2 regions of the Streptomyces sp. NPDC002730 genome follow, and region 2 is predicted to be linked to the other one. Evidence: riboswitches for the same ligand, from Rfam matches in the RefSeq annotation. Region 2 holds a riboswitch; the other holds the start of a gene.
The links. A riboswitch is a leader RNA that binds a small molecule or an ion and turns the genes downstream of it on or off. The one in region 2 is predicted to bind glycine.

Region 1: it holds a riboswitch for glycine, as region 2 does, so the genes downstream of both, gcvP (aminomethyl-transferring glycine dehydrogenase) here and gcvT (glycine cleavage system aminomethyltransferase GcvT) in region 2, are expected to answer to the same signal.

Annotation. Positions count from the first base shown of each region.
Region 1 covers NZ_JBIAQG010000010.1:393,330-402,741, forward strand. Annotated here, with positions in the region: gene gcvP (aminomethyl-transferring glycine dehydrogenase) at 1-2,666, opposite strand, end outside; glycine riboswitch at 2,844-2,941, opposite strand; partial or broken gene ACFYXH_RS26565 (PRC-barrel domain-containing protein) at 3,005-3,205, shown strand; gene ACFYXH_RS26570 (DNA polymerase IV) at 3,349-4,902, opposite strand; gene ACFYXH_RS26575 (MerR family transcriptional regulator) at 4,941-5,510, opposite strand; gene ACFYXH_RS26580 (bifunctional nuclease family protein) at 5,678-6,151, opposite strand; gene ACFYXH_RS26585 (MerR family transcriptional regulator) at 6,205-6,954, opposite strand; gene ACFYXH_RS26590 (FHA domain-containing protein) at 6,972-7,919, opposite strand; gene ACFYXH_RS26595 (DUF881 domain-containing protein) at 8,002-8,793, opposite strand; gene ACFYXH_RS26600 (small basic family protein) at 8,799-9,131, opposite strand; gene ACFYXH_RS26605 (DUF881 domain-containing protein) at 9,128-9,412, opposite strand, start outside.
Region 2 covers NZ_JBIAQG010000007.1:152,767-162,178, forward strand. Annotated here, with positions in the region: gene ACFYXH_RS19410 (cytochrome P450) at 1-328, opposite strand, end outside; gene ACFYXH_RS19415 (tRNA-dependent cyclodipeptide synthase) at 303-1,034, opposite strand; gene ACFYXH_RS19420 (GNAT family N-acetyltransferase) at 1,239-1,877, opposite strand; gene ACFYXH_RS19425 (EF-hand domain-containing protein) at 2,055-2,270, shown strand; gene ACFYXH_RS19430 (STAS domain-containing protein) at 2,385-2,777, opposite strand; gene ACFYXH_RS19435 (L-serine ammonia-lyase) at 3,023-4,390, opposite strand; gene glyA (serine hydroxymethyltransferase) at 4,546-5,808, opposite strand; gene gcvH (glycine cleavage system protein GcvH) at 5,832-6,209, opposite strand; gene gcvT (glycine cleavage system aminomethyltransferase GcvT) at 6,268-7,392, opposite strand; glycine riboswitch at 7,541-7,638, opposite strand; gene ACFYXH_RS19455 (AAA family ATPase) at 7,820-8,488, shown strand; gene ACFYXH_RS19460 (enhanced serine sensitivity protein SseB) at 8,625-9,395, shown strand.

The DNA.
Region 1 (9,412 bases), on a different contig from region 2:
CCCGAGGCGACCTTCTCGATCTCGCCGCGGATCGCGATCATCGTGTCGCAGAAGCGGTCGATCTCGTTCAGGTCCTCGCTCTCGGTGGGCTCGATCATCAGCGTGCCGGCCACCGGGAAGGACATCGTCGGCGCGTGGAAGCCGTAGTCGATCAGGCGCTTGGCGATGTCGTCGACGCTGACGCCGGTCGCCTTCGACAGCGGCCGCAGGTCCACGATGCACTCGTGCGCAACCAGTCCGGCCGGGCCCGTGTAGAGCACCGGGTAGTGCGGCTCCAGGCGCTTGGCGATGTAGTTGGCCGCGAGCACGGCGACCTGTGTCGCGCGCTTGAGGCCCTCGCCACCCATCAGACGTACGTACGCCCAGGAGATCGGCAGGATCCCTGCCGAGCCCCACGGGGCGGCCGAGATCGGTCCTACGCCGGTCTCCGGTCCCGCGGTCGGCTGGAGCGGGTGGTTCGGGAGGTACGGGGCGAGGTGCGCCCGTACACCGACCGGGCCGACGCCCGGACCGCCGCCGCCGTGCGGGATGCAGAAGGTCTTGTGCAGATTGAGGTGCGAGACGTCGCCGCCGAACTTGCCCGGCTTGGCGAGGCCCACCAGCGCGTTGAGGTTGGCGCCGTCGACGTACACCTGGCCGCCGGCGTCGTGCACCTGCGCGCAGATGTCGGCGACGTGCTCCTCGAACACACCGTGCGTGGACGGGTAGGTGATCATCAGCACGGACAGCTCGTCGCGGTACTGCTCGATCTTGGCGCGGAGGTCCTCGATGTCCACCTCGCCGTCGTCGGCGGTCTTCACCACGACGACCTTCATGCCCGCCATCACGGCGCTGGCGGCGTTGGTGCCGTGCGCGGAGGACGGGATGAGGCAGATGGTGCGCTGGGTGTCGCCGTTGGCACGGTGGTACGCGCGTACGGCGAGCAGGCCCGCGAGCTCGCCCTGCGAACCGGCGTTGGGCTGGATGGACACCGCGTCGTACCCGGTGACCTCGGCGAGGCGCTCCTCCAGCTCGCGGATGAGCGTGAGGTAGCCGGCGGCCTGCTCGACCGGCGCGAAGGGGTGCATCTGCGCGAACTCCGGCCAGGTCACCGGCTCCATCTCGGTGGTCGCGTTCAGCTTCATGGTGCAGGAGCCGAGCGGGATCATGCCGCGGTCCAGCGCGTAGTCACGGTCGGCGAGCCTGCGCAGGTAGCGCAGCATCGCGGTCTCGGAACGGTGCTGGTGGAAGACGGGGTGCGTGAGGTAGTCGTCGGTCCGCAGCAGAGCCTGGGGCAACGTTTCCGCAGTGGTCGCGTCGAGCGCCTCGATGTCGCCCTCGACGCCGAAGGCGGACCAGACGGCGGACAACTGCGCACGTCCGGTGGTCTCGTCGCAGGAGATGGAGACCTGGTCACCGTCGACGAGGTGGAGGTTGACCCCGCCCTCGCGTGCGGCGGCGACGACCTCGGCGGCCTTGCCCGGCACCCGGACGGTCACCGTGTCGAAGTAGGAACCGTGCACGACCTCCACACCGCCGGCCTGCAGTCCCGCCTCGAGCAGCGCCGCATAGCGGTGGGTGCGCTGTGCGATCGACCGCAGGCCCTCCGGGCCGTGGTAGACCGCGTACATCCCCGCCATGACGGCGAGCAGCACCTGGGCGGTGCAGATGTTGCTGGTGGCCTTCTCCCGGCGGATGTGCTGCTCACGGGTCTGCAGCGCGAGCCGGTAGGCCTTGTTGCCGTCCGCGTCCAGGGAGACGCCGACGAGTCGGCCCGGCAGGCTGCGGGCGAACTTGTCGCGTACGGCCATGTAGCCGGCGTGCGGACCGCCGAAGCCCATCGGGACACCGAAGCGCTGAGTGGTGCCGACGGCGATGTCGGCGCCCAGCTCGCCGGGCGAGGTGAGCAGGGTCAGCGCCAGCAGATCGGCGGCGACGGTGACGATCGCACCGAGCTCGTGCGCCTGCTCGACGACGGGCTTGATGTCCCGAACGGCACCGGAGGCGCCCGGGTACTGCAGCAGCACGCCGAAGACGCCGCGCTCGGCGATCTCGGCCGGGATGCCCTCGCTCAGATCCGCGGTGACGACCTCGACGCCGGTCGGCTCGGCGCGGGTCTGGATCACCGCGAGGGTCTGCGGCAGGGCGTCGGCGTCGACCAGGAAGACGCCGTCCTTGACCTTGCCGACCCGGCGGGCGAGCGACATGGCCTCGGCGGCGGCGGTGCCCTCGTCGAGCAGCGAAGCGCCGGAGGTGGGCAGGCCGGTCAGATCGGCCACCATCGTCTGGAAGTTCAGCAGAGCCTCGAGCCGGCCCTGCGAGATCTCCGGCTGGTACGGCGTGTACGCGGTGTACCAGGCCGGGTTCTCCATGACATTGCGCAGGATGACCGGCGGCGTGAAGGTGCCGTAGTACCCGAGGCCGATCATCGGCGCCAGCACCTGATTGCGGTCGGCGAGGGTGCGCAGCTCGGCGAGAACGTCGGCTTCGGTGCGAGCGCCCGGGAGGTTCAGCGCCTCGGCGCTCTTGATCACATCGGGCACCGCGGCAGCGGTCAGCTCGTCGAGCGAGCCGTAGCCCACCTGCGCGAGCATCTTGGCCTGGGCCTCGACATCGGGCCCGATGTGGCGCTGCTCGAAGGGGGTGCCTCGCTCCAACTGGGAGAGCGGAATGCGGTTGGCGGTCATTTAGGAGGCCTCCTGGTCAGACACGACCTACGAGGGGCACCACGGCGCGGATGCCCGGACGGCCTCCCCCTCTGTCATCTCAACCTGAGAGCTTCACCGGCGCGCACAAGGCATGCCGACTTTCACCGTCGGTGAGAGCGGATGCCGTCCGACGCCCGCCCTGCTTTCCAGAGTGACCTCGTCCGTGCGGTACAGGGGCCTGAGAGATTCCGGGGAGGATTTGCTCCTTCGGCGCCACCGGTACTTTCACCGGAGGACTCTCCCGCACGGGGTCAGCAGCCGTTTGCCAGCGTACCAGCGCGCCCCCTCGCCGATCGCTCGAGTGGCCGATACCACCGATGTGCACTTTTGTAGTATTTAAACAGCAGTTGCGACCTATTGGAGGGACCGTGCAGACCGATATCGATCCGCGCAGCCTGATCGGCCGCAAGGCGTTCGACCGCAATGGCACCAAGATCGGGACTGTGGACGAGGTGTATCTGGACGATGCGACAGGGGCGCCCGAGTGGGCGGCTGTGCGCACGGGCCTCTTCAGCCGGGACGCCTTCGTCCCGCTAGAGCCCAGCAAGGTCGTCGACGACACCCTGCACATCCCGTACGAGCGCGCGCTGATCAAGGATGCCCCCGACTTCGGCGTCGGCCGCCATCTCTCCCCCGAGCAGGAGCTCCAGCTCTACCACCACTACGGACTCGAACTCTCCGAGCCTCCCGAGACGCCCGCTGCCTCCTCCGACCCCTCGGCCCCCTCCGCCCCGTCCACCCCCTCCAACGGGGAGTCCGGCTCCCGCCGCCGCCCCGGCTCCCGCCCCGACCGGGACTTCGGCCGACTGGCGGGCCGGGACGACTGACCGGCGGCGTCCGCTGCCGGTGGCAGCGCCACCAGCGGCAGCGGATCGCCCGGCCCCAGATCCGGGTCGTCCACCATGAACGTGCGCACCCGCCCCGGCCGCCGCGACCCCGGCTCCTCGAACCGCACCGTGACCCTCCCCACCCCGCTGCCCTGCACCCACCCCGCCCCGTACACGGCATGCCGTACGTCGTGCCCGGCCAGCCAGCGGCGCTCGGCGGGCGCCTCCGACTCCACACCCGCTGCGCCGGCCGCTTCGTCGGCCTCGTGCGACTCCGGATTGCCGTCCGCATCCGCGGCCTCGGCCCGCTCACCGGCGGCAGCCTGGGCGAACAGATCCTCCTGCGTGTAGTCCGCGAGCCCGGTCACGCCCACCCCCAGCAGCCGCACCCCGCCCGTGGTGTCCACGGCCTCCAGCAGCCGCCCGGCGGCCTCCCGCACCACCCCGGGGTCGTCCGTCGGTCCGCGCAGCGTCTCCGAGCGCGTCAGCGTCGAAAAGTCGTACCGCCGCACCTTCAGCACGATGGTCCGCCCCGAGTGCCCGGACGACCGCAGCCGCTGCACACACCGCTCGGCGAGCCGCTCCACCTCGATCCGCACCCGCACCCGGTCGTGCAGATCCACATCGAAGGTGTCCTCCACCGATACCGACTTCGCGTCCCGCTCTGCCACCACCGGCCGGTCGTCGTGCCCCACGGCCATCCGGAACAGCGAGGCTCCGTGCGCCTTGCCCAGCAGCCGTACGAGCTCGTCCTCGCCCGCCTCCGCCAGATCGGCCACGGTCGTCATTCCGGCCCGCCGCAGATGCTCCCCGGTCGTCGGCCCCACCCCGGGCAGCGTCCGCACGGACATCGGCCCGAGCAGCTCTCGCTCCGTGCCGGGCTCTATGAGCATCAGACCGTCGGGTTTTGCCTGCTCGGAGGCGATTTTGGCGAGCATCTTGGAGCCCGCCAGCCCGACCGAACCGGTGAGCCCTGTGACCGCTCGGATATCGGCGCGCAGTCGCTCACCGGTCCTCCTGGCCGACTCCGAGTCGTCGGCGGAGCCGCCCGCCTCCAGGTCCACAAAGGCTTCGTCCAGGCTCAGCGGCTCCACCAGCGGCGAGAGTCTGCCCAGCAGCTCCATCACCTGTTCGCTGACGGTCCGGTAGAGGGAGAAGCGCGGCACGAGATACGCGGCGTTCGGCGCCAGCCGCCTGGCCTGCGCCATCGGCATCGCCGAGTGCACACCGAAGCGTCTGGCCTCGTACGAGGCGGTGGCGACGACTCCGCGCGGCCCGAGCCCGCCGACCACCACGGGCTTCCCGCGCAGACTCGGCTTCGCCGCCTGTTCGGCGGCGGCGAAGAAGGCATCCATGTCCAGATGCAGAATCGTCGGCGCGGTTCTCACATCTCCGATGCTGCCCTACGCCACTGACAACGGGGTGTTCAGACGGCCCGGTCGCGCCTGCGCCTGGCCAGCTCATCGCCGGGATTGTTCCCTACCAGGGTCTCGCCGGTGTCGACCCGCTCGCCGTGCAGCTGCGAGAGCGCGGCCTCGACATCCCGCCACACCACGCCCACAGCGATCCCGAAGACCCCCTGGCCGCCCTGGAGCAGATCGACCACCTCGTCGGGCGAGGAGCATTCGTAGACCGTCGCGCCGTCGCTCATGAGCGTCATACGTTCGAGATCCGTGAAGCCGCGGGCTCTCAGATGCTGCACCGCGGCACGAATGTTCTGCAGCGCGACGCCGGTGTCCAGGAAACGCTTGACGATCTTGAGGACGACCACATCGCGGAAGCTGTAGAGCCGCTGGGTTCCGGAGCCGTACGCCGAGCGCACACTCGGCTCGACCAGGCCGGTACGCGCCCAGTAGTCGAGCTGCCGATAGGTGATGCCCGCCGCCGCACACGCGGTGGGCCCGCGGTAGCCGATCGTCTCCGTAGAGAGGTCGGCCGCACTGTCGTGAAGCGGATACGGCCCGCCCGCCGCCGTACCGTCGCCGCTGCTTCTCACGCCGACCTCCGTCCTTGACCTGCCATCTCGACGGTAGGCAGTCGCCAGGGATGCGTCAACGATCGCCACACTCGGCACGCCGAGTGATAATCACCCTGAGAGTGGTTTCCCGTGCCCCCATTCGGGGAAAGGCTACTCGAATCTGCCAACGGAGCCCGGATCGGCGGTCACTGACTGTTGGTGCCGAAGTCCTCCGGCGAGATCTGATCGAGGAACTCGCGGAACTTCTCCACCTCATCCTCCTGCTCGTCCGGGATGGCGATTCCCGCGTCGTCGAGCACCCCGTCACTGCCGTAGATCGGCGTACCGGTGCGCAGGGCCAGCGCTATGGCGTCGGACGGTCTGGCGCTCACCTCGACTCCGCTGGCGAAGACCAGCTCCGCGTAGAAGACCCCTTCACGCAGGTCAGTGATGCGGACCTCGGTGAGCTCCTGGCCCACCGCCTCCAGCACATCCTTGAAGAGGTCATGGGTCAGCGGCCTGGCTGGAGCCATGCCCTGCTGGGCAAAGGCAATGGCGGTCGCCTCCCCGGGACCGATCCAAATGGGGAGGTACCGGTCGCCTCCCACTTCACGCAGGAGCACGATCGGTTGGTTCGAGGGCATTTCGACCCGGACACCCACAACGTCGAGCTCGTTCACACAGCAACCCTAGGACGTGCCCGACCGGTTTGGGTAGTCGGGCTCCCCCATGATCAGTGAAGCCGTACTCCGAGTGCCGTCTGCACCAGGGCCGCATGGAGCCGTACGGAGAGGGCCGCAAGCTCTTTCGTGGTCGCCTCGGCATGGGCTCTGGTCTGCGGATTACGGTGCCGCCGCAAAGGTGCCACCACCTGTTCGACGAGCCCGGCCTCACGCTCGGCAGCGGCTTTCATGGCACGCAGATGCCGCGGCTCGAGTCCGAATCTCCCCAGATCCGCGACAAGCCTGGCCACGGTCACCGACTCGGCGTCGTAGGCGCCGTCCTCGTCCGGCGCGAGAAGGCCGTACGACTCCCACTCGGCCACCTCCTCCTCGCTCACCTCGGCGGAGGCGAGAAGTTCAGCCCGACCCACCCGGGCAGCGGTCGGTCGCCCGGAATCGGAATCGGAACCCCAGGCGCCGTCGAGCAGTTCCCGCTGCTCGCCCTGCGCGGGCAGCTGCACCTGCTCACCGCGCCCCAGGGCGTCCAGATGCTCCCGGATGACCTTCAGCGGAAGATAGTGGTCACGCTGCATCCGCAGCACCTGCGACAGCCGCTCCACGTCCTCAGGGCTGAACTTGCGATACCCGGACGGCGTCCGCCGCGGCTCGACCAGCCCTTCGGCCTCCAGAAAGCGGATCTTGGAGATCGTGACTTCGGGAAACTCGTCGCGCAGCTGGCTGAGCACCGTACCGATACTCATCAGCCGGTTGCCCGCGGTGGCGGTGCCGTGACCGGCACCGCCCGTCGGTGTTCGCAGCATGTACCTTCCCTGACGGGTCACACGCCCCGCTGGCTTGCGTAAAAGACCAGCCGGTACTTGCCGATCTGGACCTCGTCGCCGTTCGACAGCAGGACCGAGTCGATCCGCTCCCGGTTGACGTACGTCCCGTTCAGACTGCCGACGTCGCCGACGCTGAAGCGGCCGTCCGGACCCCTGCGGAACTCCACATGACGCCGCGAGACAGTCACGTCGTCGAGGAAGATGTCGCTCTGCGGGTGGCGGCCGGCCGTGGTCAGCTCACCGTCCAGCAGGAAGCGGCTGCCGGAGTTCGGCCCGCGGCGCACCACGAGGAGCGCCGAGCCGAGCGGCAGCGCGTCGACGGCCGCCTGGGCCTCGGGCGAGAGTGAAGGAACAGCGGTCTGCCCCGTCACCTCGGCGTCGTAGGCCTCGATGCCGGAAATGGAGATCGTCGAGGTCGTCTCCGAGGCGCGCTCCGCCGGCGCTCCGCCCCGCAGCGGCGCACCGCAGTTGGAGCAGAACCGACTGGCCTCGGCATTGCGGTGCCCACACCTCGTACAAACCAAGGCCGACATGGACGGATCCTCCTGCCGCGGCTGCCCCGCGTGGGGATTGGTCGCATACGGGTCGGAGGCAAACCCTCCACCCGTACTTGAGGTTGATGGTTCCCCGAAACCTATGCGGCCGGGACCGGCAGGGTCAACAGATGACGCGCCCTGACCGCCCGAAATGTCACCGCCCGGACCAGCGACCTCATCCCGGAAGAGCGGTCGCTCCGCGCCCTGCTCCTCACTCTGGCCATGGCGCGGCGCGCGGTGCCGGGCGTTGCCGCCGTCCTCGCGTGCGCTCTTGCCGAACAACTTCCCAAACAACTTCACGGGCGATTCCCCTTGACCCAAATAGACCCGCCCGTGGGGCAGGACGAACCCTGAATGATCACACCTGCCGACCCGGACATCCTCACAACGTCCGTAACCACCAGACAGTTTCCACCACGCGCCACGCTTGTTATGTGCCGACCCCCCGAACCCTCATGCCCTCGTCCGCCGGACCTCATGCGCCGCCGCCTCACCGCGATGACGACCGAGCGTAGTGAGGCCGCTTCGCGGGCCGCACCGCATCCACAACGATCTTCTCCGACCGCGTCACCGTGGCCGTGGCCTGCTCCTTCTCCAGCGTCTGCACCACACCGCCCGGGATGTTCAGGGCGGGCTCCAGGTCCTGCGGCTTGCCGATGACCTTGAAGGTGTACGGCGCGGTGATCGGCTTGCCGTCCACCTCGATATGGCCGCCGGTGCCGGTGAAGTGTGTGTCCGCGACGACCCTGATGTTGTTGACCTGGATCGCTTCCGCACCCGCGGCGCGCAGCTCCTGGATCGTGTCGAGCAGCATGTCCGACTCGACGGTGCCGGACGGGTCCTCGATGGTCAGCGTGATGCCCGGTCCCTGCGCCGCGACCGTGCCGGCCAGAATGCCCAGCTGCTGTTCCTTCTGCAGGGTCTGCTTGCGCGCCTCTTCGGCCTGGTCCGAGCTGTTCTCCAGCTCGGTGCGCTGGTCCTCCAGTCGCTGCTTCTCGTCCTCGAGCCGCTGGGTGCGGTTGTCGAGCTCGTCGAGGATGCGCACCAGGTCCTCCTGGCGGGCGCCACGCAGCGCGCTGTTGTCGCTGTTCGAACGGACCTGGATGGCGAGCCCAAGGCCGAGGACGAACAGCAGCAAAGCGACAATGAGTTGAGCACGCGTGACCCGGGGCGGCCACAACACCGCCACGAGCCGCTGCCGGCCGGTCAGCTGCTCGGGCTCCTCGGCAGGCGGCGCCACCGCCTCCGGCTCCTCGCCCTTCGGGTTCTCTTCGCTGTTCATCGGCCTCACGCCCGGAAGACATGCCGGCGGATCGCGGCAGCGTTGGAGAAGATCCGGATACCGAGCACCACCACCACACCCGTGGACAGCTGGGCACCGACGCCCAACTTGTCGCCCAGGAACACGATCAGCGCGGCCACCACCACGTTCGACAGGAAGGAGACGACGAAGACCTTGTCGACGAAGATGCCGTCGAGCATGGCCCGCAGGCCACCGAATACCGCGTCGAGAGCCGCGACGACGGCGATCGGCAGATAGGGCTCGACCACCGCCGGAACTTCGGGTCGGACCAACAGTCCGACCACGACTCCCACGACGAGGCCCAGTACGGCGATCACGATGTGCCCTTCCCTGTGTCAGCCGTGCCCTGCCCGTTGCCCTTCCCGGCGTCGGCGGTCTTCGGCTCTGCTGTACGTACGATCAAGCTCGGCGCCGCCGGCAGACGCAGCTTTTCCTCGTTGGAAATGCTCGTGCGGATACCGAAGTTTTCCTGCAACGCGTGCAGATACTGTCCGTCGGCACTGTCCTGGAAGGCGGTGCTCAGCTTCTTCCCGTCCCCCACCGCAAGCACCGTGTACGGCGGCACCAGCGGTTTGTTGTCGACCAGTATGGCGTCGCC
Region 2 (9,412 bases):
CTTCGTCCGCACGTGGGTTGAGCGCCTTCATCACCGCGCCGCGCAGCCCCGCACTGCTGATGTTCCCCATGTTGTTGACGACCTCGGGCGGGATCGTCAGCGCGTACTGGCGCGGCACTCCGGGAGCGGCCGTCTCCTTGAGACTGAACCGCTTGTCCTCCAGAACCTGGCCGGCCAGCCGGTGGCTGCTCACCAGCCAGGCGCTGTCGCCGGTGAGCGTACGCACCCGGGCCACCGGCTGCTGCTCGCGCAGCCGGGTGCACTCCACGGGGAGCGCATCGCCCCGCCGGGAGAGCGGGAAATCAAGCTGCTCGGGCTCGGTGGTCATCGTCCACGCTCCTTTCGGGGGCTTCGGGCCGTACGACGGCATAGCCCTGATTGCGGGCGGCTCGCAGCCCGCCGCCCTTTCCGTAGAGAAGTTCCGTCAACGGCATCAGCGCGTGATAGCAGGAGACGGAGGAGGGGACGCCGAGAATCCCCGGGGTGTCGAGGAAGAAGGGAAGTTCCGCGGCGATGTAGTCGAGACACGCCGATCTCTGCTCGGAGGTGATGGAAACACCGGCGGACAGTTTGGGCGCCAGGAACTGCTGGACCATCCGGTCACAGCTCTTCCGGAATTCCTCGTCCGTGACGAGGAAGTGCTGTACGCGCCGGTTCAGCAGCGCGTACACCGGATCGCCGGAGAATTCCGACAGCGCCCGCACCCCGATCCGCCGGCCCGGCGGCCCGGCGGCCTCCACGCCGCCCAGAATCCGCCTGCGTACGGCCTTGAGCTCCTTGGTCGCACGCCGGGCGGCCTGCTCCGGGGCGTGGCCCAGCGCCGCGAAGACGGCTGACACATGCAGATCGGCATAGACGAAATCAACCGCGGTGAAGCGCGGCGCCGCCCAGCGGGCGAGTTCCGTGATACGTGCGGCGGAGAAATAGCTGTTCCCCGGGGAAACCCCGATCAGGACATGGTCGGCCTCGTCCCAAATGATGTGGCAGTTACGGGTGAAGGGCCGGACCGTGAATGAGTCGGTTGTGATCGTCACTGTTGACATCACCCTTGCGCCGCTTGTCCCTGGGAGCCCTGCGCTCCTGGTGTGGCGGCGACGCCATGAAGTTATCCGGCCGCGGCGAAGAGTGACGAAGCTCCCCCGGGGATTTGGCGAGAACTGATTCCAGCGGGGCGGAAAATCAACTTCCGTGCTACGGAAAGGTAATTGAAGCCTTTTCTGTCGCCCGGCTCATCCGGCTCATCCGGCCTCGAACAGAGCTTCGGAGCCCACCGGCCGGAAGCCCGCCGCCTGGAACGTCCGCACGCTGCGGGCGTTCCCCGGCGACTGCTGGGCCCACACCACCGAGTCCGGCACCAAGTGGCGGGCCGCCACAGCGAGTTCCACGCCGAGGCCCCGGCCGCGCGCCTGCTCGTCCACCTCGATCGCGGCCTCCCAGCGGCCCGCGAGGCCCCGGCCGAGGACCAGCACCCCGCCGTCCGCGGCCCAGACCCGCACCCCGTCGCGGAACTTCAGGGCGCGTGCCACCCGCGGGTGCTCCGGGTCCTCGATCTCGCGCAGCTCAAGCCCAGGTCTGCCCGGCAGCGTGTCGGCGACCGTCACCAGATCGATGGTGTGCATCGAGCGGCCGGTACGGGCCAGCACGGCGGCCAGGAACACCGGGTTCATCGCGGCGGCCAGCCGGTCGGAGGCGGTGGCGGCGAGCTCGGCCCGTACCCACTCCGGATCCTCGTCGGTGAAGACCACGGAGTGCGCGGTGAACGCCACCACACCGGCGTCGCGGACGCTTGGCTGCCCGATCACGGTGATGGATCCGTCCGGCGGCGGGAACTCCCCGCGTGCCGCCGCGGCCAGGATCTCCGCCAGTGCCCTGCTCATCTCGTGTCCCTCTCCTCTGCTTCAGTCTCCACCTGCTCTTCCTGGAGGACGTACGCAGGGTGCTCGAGGGTGAGAGGAGAGCCACGGTCGCCTTCGAACGGCTGGCCGCTGCCCGGAGGGCTCAATCGGGCGGCTAATCTGACCCCGTCAGTAATGCACCAAGGAGGGGCGGAAGCAGTGGCGGACATCGAAGAGGCGCGCAGGGCGTTCGAGCGCTACGACCTGGACGGCGACGGCCTGATCACGGCGAGCGAGTACAAGAGCGTGATGGCTCAGCTGGGCGACTTCCATGTCACCGAGACGGTCGCCGAGGCAGTGATCAAGACGAAGGACGCCAACGGCGACGGTCAGCTGACCTTCGACGAATTCTGGGCCTCGCTCAACAAGGCCTAGAACTGAGCAGGGCCTGAACAGAGCTGCTCAGGGCCTGAACAGGGCCTCGTCAGGCCTGCGCAAGGTCTGACGCACCGGAGCGGCTCCCCGGCCCGGCCGGGGACCGCCCGGATTTCATCCGTCCTGCGCCGCCAGAGCCTCGTCCAGCGTCGGCAGCGTACGGAACACGTCCAGCACGCCGCCCGCCCTGAAGACGCGCAGAGTCGCGGGCCGGGAGCAGACCACCCACAGCCGGCCGCCGAACTCCGTGGTGCGCCGTCGGGCCCGGCAGAGCAGCGCCAGCCCGGAGCAGTCGAAGAACTCGACATGCGTCAGATCGACGATCACCTCGTGGGCGCGCACCGCGGTGACCACATCGAGATAGGCGCCGATCAGCGTGACTGCGGCGATATCGATCTCGCCATGGAGCTCGACGACGGTACGTTCCTGGCGCCGGTACACCCGCCCGTACGGTCCCGGTAGCGGGACGAGTAACTCGTACGGCGTGGACGTCAGCCCCTCGGACATTACGGTGTCTCCTTGCTGCGTCGAGCCCGATCTGGTCACCGGGGGCTTAGGTGAACAGGCTGTGAGATTAATGCGGACATTGGGGCCCGCGGAGGAGAAGAAACGTTCGGAGCTCGGAAAGCTCACACTTGCGGGTGAATCTGTGTGAACTGCCTTGACGTGCGGCGTCCTTGGTCCGCGGAGACGACCAAGAACCGATGAGGCTCAGCTCTCGACGGCCGGTTCAGCCCTCGACGGCCCGCGGCTCAGCATTCGATGATGTTCACCGCGAGGCCGCCGCGCGCGGTCTCCTTGTACTTCACCGACATGTCCGCACCGGTTTCCTTCATGGTCTTGATGACCTTGTCGAGCGAGACCTTGTGGCTGCCGTCGCCGCGCATCGCCATCTTCGCCGCCGTCACGGCCTTGACCGCCGCCATGCCATTGCGCTCGATGCACGGGATCTGCACCAGGCCGCCGACCGGGTCGCAGGTCAGGCCGAGGTTGTGCTCCATACCGATCTCGGCGGCGTTCTCGACCTGCTCCGGGGTGCCGCCGAGCACCTCGGCCAGCGCGCCCGCTGCCATCGAGCAGGCGGAGCCGACCTCGCCCTGGCAGCCGACCTCGGCGCCGGAAATCGAGGCGTTCTCCTTGAAGAGCATGCCGATCGCGCCGGCGGCGAGCAGGAAGCGGACCACGCCGTCCTCGTCGGCGCCGGGCACGAAGTTCATGTAGTAGTGCAGCACGGCCGGGATGATGCCCGCGGCGCCGTTGGTGGGTGCGGTGACAACGCGGCCGCCCGCGGCGTTCTCCTCGTTCACGGCCATCGCGTACAGCGTGATCCACTCCATGGAGCGGGCCAGCGCATCGCCCTCGGCGCGGAGCTGACGGGCCGAGTTGGCCGCGCGGCGGCGGACCTTGAGGCCGCCGGGCAGGATGCCCTCGCGGGACATACCCCGCGAGACGCAGGCCTGCATGACCCGCCAGATCTCCAGCAGACCCTCGCGGATCTCGTCCTCGGTGCGCCAGGCCTTCTCGTTCTCCAGCATCAGCGCGGAGATCGAAAGACCGGTCTCCTGAGCCAGCCGAAGCAGCTCGTCGCCGGTGCGGAACGGGTACTTCAGCACGGTGTCGTCGAGCTTGATCCGGTCCTCGCCGACGGCGTCCTCGTCGACCACGAAGCCGCCGCCCACCGAGTAGTACGTCTTCTCCAGGACGAGTGCGCCCTGGGCGTCGTACGCGAAGATCGTCATCCCGTTGGCGTGGTACGGCAGCGCCTTGCGGCGGTGCAGGATCAGATCCTTGTCGAAGTCGAAGTCGATCTCGTGCATACCGAGCAGATTGATCCGGCGGCCGGTGCGGATGCGCTCGACCTGGGCGTCCGCGGTCTCGACGTCGACGGTACGGGGAGAGTTGCCCTCAAGACCGAGCAGGACGGCCTTCGGGGTGCCGTGGCCGTGGCCGGTCGCGCCCAGCGAACCGAAGAGCTCGGCGCGTACGGCGGCGGTGTGGGCCATCAGGCCCTCGTTCTTGAGCCGCCGCGCGAACAGGGCGGCCGCGCGCATCGGGCCGACCGTATGGGAGCTGGACGGGCCTATGCCGATCGAGAACAGGTCGAAGACCGAGATGGCCACGGAAGACTCCTAGAGGGGTTGGTAGACGCCGTTGTCTGCCGAGGTGGTGCAGAGGGCGGTGCGAGGGCGGTACCAACGCGGTACCTGGTGCGGGGCACCGCACGCACTGTCCAGTGTGCGCGGTGCCCCGTCGGTTCGTACAAAAGGGTACGTAATTACTTCAGGCCAGGGTAAAGCGGGTGCTTCGCGGCCAGGGCCGAGACCCGGGCGCTCAGCGACTCCGTGTCGTACGACGGCTTCAGCGCCTCGGCGATGATGTCGGCGACCTCACGGAAGTCCTCGTCCTGGAAACCGCGGGTGGCCAGCGCCGGGGTGCCGATCCGCAGACCCGAGGTGACCATCGGCGGCCGCGGGTCGTTCGGGATCGCGTTGCGGTTGACCGTGATGCCCACCTCGTGGAGGCGGTCCTCGGCCTGCTGGCCGTCCAGCTCGGAGTTGCGCAGGTCGACCAGGACCAGGTGCACATCCGTACCGCCGGACAGGACGGAGACGCCGTGCTCGGTCACATCGGCCTGGACGAGACGCTCGGCGAGGATACGGGCGCCGTTCAGGGTGCGCTGCTGGCGCTCCTTGAACTCCTCGGTCGCCGCGACCTTGAAGGAGACCGCCTTCGCCGCGATGACGTGCTCCAGCGGACCGCCCTGCTGACCGGGGAAGACCGCGGAGTTGATCTTCTTGGCGAGCTCCTGCGTCGACAGGATCACACCGCCGCGCGGACCGCCGAGGGTCTTGTGCGTGGTGGTGGTGACGACATGGGCGTGCGGCACCGGGTTCGGGTGCAGACCGGCGGCGACGAGGCCCGCGAAGTGGGCCATGTCGACCATCAGGTACGCGCCGACCTCGTCCGCGATCCGGCGGAAGGCCGCGAAGTCCAGCTGGCGCGGGTACGCGGACCAGCCGGCGATGATCAGCTTCGGACGGGACTCCTTGGCGAGGCGCTCGACCTCGGCCATGTCGACCTGGCCGGTCTCGCTGTCCACGTGGTACGCGACCACGTTGTACAGCTTGCCGGAGAAGTTGATCTTCATGCCGTGGGTGAGGTGCCCGCCGTGGGCGAGGTTCAGACCCATGATCGTGTCGCCCGGCTTCAGCAGCGCGAACATCGCGGCCGCGTTCGCCTGGGCGCCCGAGTGCGGCTGGACGTTGGCGTGCTCGGCGCCGAAGAGCGCCTTGATGCGGTCGATCGCGATCTGCTCGACGACATCGACGTGCTCGCAGCCGCCGTAGTAGCGGCGGCCCGGGTAGCCCTCGGCGTACTTGTTGGTGAGGACGGAGCCCTGCGCCTCCATGACCGCGACCGGAGCGAAGTTCTCCGAGGCGATCATCTCGAGGGTGGACTGCTGGCGGTGGAGCTCGGCGTCGACAGCGGCGGCGACGTCCGGGTCCAGCTCATGGAGAGGGGCGTTGAGAAGCGACATCTCGATCCCTGTCGTGGTCGTGGTCAGTTGCCGGAGAACTCGGTGTACTCGTCGGCGGAGAGCAGGTCCTTCGGCTCCTCGCTGACGCGCACCTTGAAGAGCCAGCCGCCCTCGAAGGGGGCGGAGTTCACCAGTGACGGGTCATTGACGACGTCCTCGTTGGCCTCGGTGACCTCACCGCTGACCGGGGAGTACAGGTCGCTGACGGACTTGGTCGACTCCAGCTCACCGCAGGTCTCGCCCGCGGTCACCGTGTCACCGACCTCGGGGAGCTGGACGTACACCACATCGCCGAGCGCGTTCGCCGCGTGCTCCGTGATGCCGACCGTCGACACGCCGTCCTCGGCGGCCGACAGCCACTCGTGCTCCTTGCTGAAGCGCAGCTGCTGGGGGTTGCTCATGGCCTGAATTCTCCTGTACGCGGGGGAGTGCTGGTGAACGGAGTGAAGGTGCGGACGATCACTTCTGGCGCTTGTAGAACGGCAGCGCGACGACCTCGTACGGCTCGTGGGTGCCGCGGATGTCGACGCCGACACCCTCGCGGCCCGGCGCGGCGTGCGCCGCGTCCACGTACGCGATGGCGATCGGCTTGCCCAGGGTCGGGGAGGGCGCACCGGAGGTGACCTCGCCGATGACCTGGCCGCCTGCGACCACGGAGAAGCCGGCGCGCGGGACCCGGCGGCCCTCGGCGATCAGGCCGACGAGCTTGCGCGGCGGGTTGGCCTCGGCGCGCGCGGCGGCGGCCTCGAGTGCCTCGCGGCCGACGAAACGCCCGTCGTTCGTGGTCTTCTCGAACTTCACGACCCGGCCGAGGCCCGCGTCGAACGGGGTCAGCGCGGTGGTCAGCTCATGCCCGTACAGCGGCATGCCCGCCTCCAGGCGGAGCGTGTCGCGGCAGGACAGACCGGCCGGGACGAGACCGACGGGCGCGCCCGCCTCGGTCAGCGACTGCCAGAGCTTCTCGGCGTACTGCGGCTCGACGAAGAGCTCGAAGCCGTCCTCGCCGGTGTAGCCGGTACGGGCGATCAGCGCCGGGACGCCGGCCACCGTGCCGGGCAGGCCCGCGTAGTACTTCAGCCCGTCCAGGTCGGCGTCGGTCAGCGACTTGAGGATGCCGGGGGACTCCGGGCCCTGGACGGCGATGAGCGCGTACGCGTCGCGGTCGTCCCGCACCTCGGCGTCGTAGCCCTCGGCGCGTGCGGTCAGCGCGTCCAGCACCACCTGGGCGTTGCCCGCGTTGGCGACGACCATGTACTCCGTCTCGCCGAGGCGGTAGACGATCAGGTCGTCGAGGATCCCGCCGTCCTCCTGGCAGATCATGGTGTAGCGGGCGCGGCCGACGGCCACCCCGCCGATGTTGCCGACCAGCGCGAAGTCGAGGAGATCGGCGGCGCGCGGTCCGGTGACGGTGATCTCGCCCATGTGCGAGAGGTCGAAGAGACCGGCCTTGGTGCGTACGGCGTTGTGCTCGTCGCGCTCACTGCCGTACCGCAGCGGCATGTCCCAGCCCGCGAAGTCGGTCATGGTCGCGCCCAGCGAGCGGTGCAGGGCGTCGAGGGCGGTCAGACGGGGGACGTTGCTCATAGATGTGGCTCCCAGGGCAGGCCGGCGAGGACAATCCTCCCCATCTGTCATCGGAACCTGAGAGGTTCGTCGCGACCACGCGTATTGGTGGTCGTGACTTGCACCTTGGGTGGAGCCACTCGACAGCGGCTCGCTTTTCAGATCTGCCTCATCACACGCGGTACGGGGCCTGAGAGATTCAAGGGAGGGACTTGCTCCTTCGGCGCCCGGCGCACACAGTGGCCAGGACTCTCCCGCGTGGATTCAAGCGGCCGGTATGCAGTTGGCGGGCACATCATTGCACGCATCGCGGCAGAGTGGTGCGTACGGTCCGGAACGCGGCCGCGCCTGCCCGCAGTGGCCCGTAGCTGCAAATAGGTTGTGTCGCATTACCAACTCTTTACACTTCATGGGCAAGGGTGAGGGTGACCCGACATGGGGGAGGGTGATGACGTTGCAGCAGCCCGGTGTCTTTGCGACGACCACGGGGGTGCCCGCCCGGCCGGAGAGCTCCGCCCGGGAACTGCGCGGGGCTCCCACAGCCATACTGCGCGACCTGAGAGACCGCTCGGGGCGCAGTCCGCGCAGTCTGGTCTTCGCCGCCGGTGATGTGGTGGTCGTCTCCGGCCTGCCCGGCAGCGGAAAGTCCACGTTGATCCGGCGCGCGGCGCGCGGTCGTGGCATCGACTCGCAGGACACCCGGGACCGGTGGGACGCCCGGATGCCGCGGCTGCTGCCGTACGCCGTGTACCGCCCGCTCGTGCGGATCGCCCACTACGCCGGGCTGCGGCGGGCGCTCCGCTCCGGCGAGAGTGTCGTCGTCCACGACTGCGGTACGCAGGCCTGGGTGCGGCGCTGGCTGGCCCGCGAGGCGCGCCGCCGCGGGAGCGGTCTCCATCTGGTCCTGCTCGACGTCACGCCCGAGGTCGCCAGACAGGGCCAGCGCGAGCGGGGCCGCGGTGTGTCCGGGTACGCCTTCGCCCGGCACCGGCGCGCGGTCGGGCATCTGATCGGCGACGCGGAGGCGGGCCGACTGCCGGCGGGCTGCGCCTCGGCCGTGCTGCTGGACCGGGACGCGGCGGGGGTGCTGGGGCGGGTCGGCTTCGAGAAGTCATAGGGCGGCGCGCGCTGAAGTTCAGCCCCTCCGGCGATTGAGGAGCGGGGTCCGGGGCGGAGCCCCGGTTCATGTCCGTCGGTCCGCGGCGTTAGGGTCGTGGCGCGCAGCCGTGGAAGCCGGGGGAGAAGGACCGCACATGGAGACACCGGAGCAGGCCCATCCGCATACAGCTTTCGGCTGGCCGGGCAACGAGCTGGAAGAGGTGCTCGCCGCCTCGCTCGGCAACCCCTCCGCCGGGGGCCGTCTCGTCGAGGTGCTCGGACGCAGCCATATATGGGTGCCGCTGCCCAACGGCGGCGGAGCCGACAGCCCCGATCTCGATCTGCCCACGATGGAGATCGACGGCGCTCCCTATGTCCCGGTCTTCAGCTCCGAGCAGCAGTACCTGCAGTGCGTCGGCAGCCATATCTCGTTCACCGTTGCGCCCGCCCGCGAATTCGCCCGCGGGCTGCCTCCGCAGCTCGGTATCGCCGTGAACCCCGGTGGTGCGGTCGGCGCCCCGCTGCCGCCGCCCGCGGTCGCCGAACTGTGCCGGGTGGGACGTACACCGCTGGACGGTCCCGCGAGCGGCGGCCGGGTGCGGCTCTTCGAGCCCGACTGGCAGGAGGAGCCGGTCGACTTCCTCGCCGCCGCGGCCGGGGAGTTCGAGGCCTCCGGTGTCGTCCTCACTGCCCGCCGTGCGCTCGCCTCCGTCGAGGGCGACCCGCCGACCCTCTTCATCGGTGTCCAGCTCTCCTCCTGGGAGGCCGCCGAGCGCAATGCCCCGATGGACGCGCTCGGCCGGGCACTCGGCCGGGTCCAGGTGGGCTGGCCGGTCAATCTCGTACTGCTGGATGTTGCCCAGGATCCTGTCGGCGCATGGATGCTGGAGCGGGTGCGGCCCTTCTACGAACGGCAGCACGTGTAGTCGTCAAGTCGGTGTCA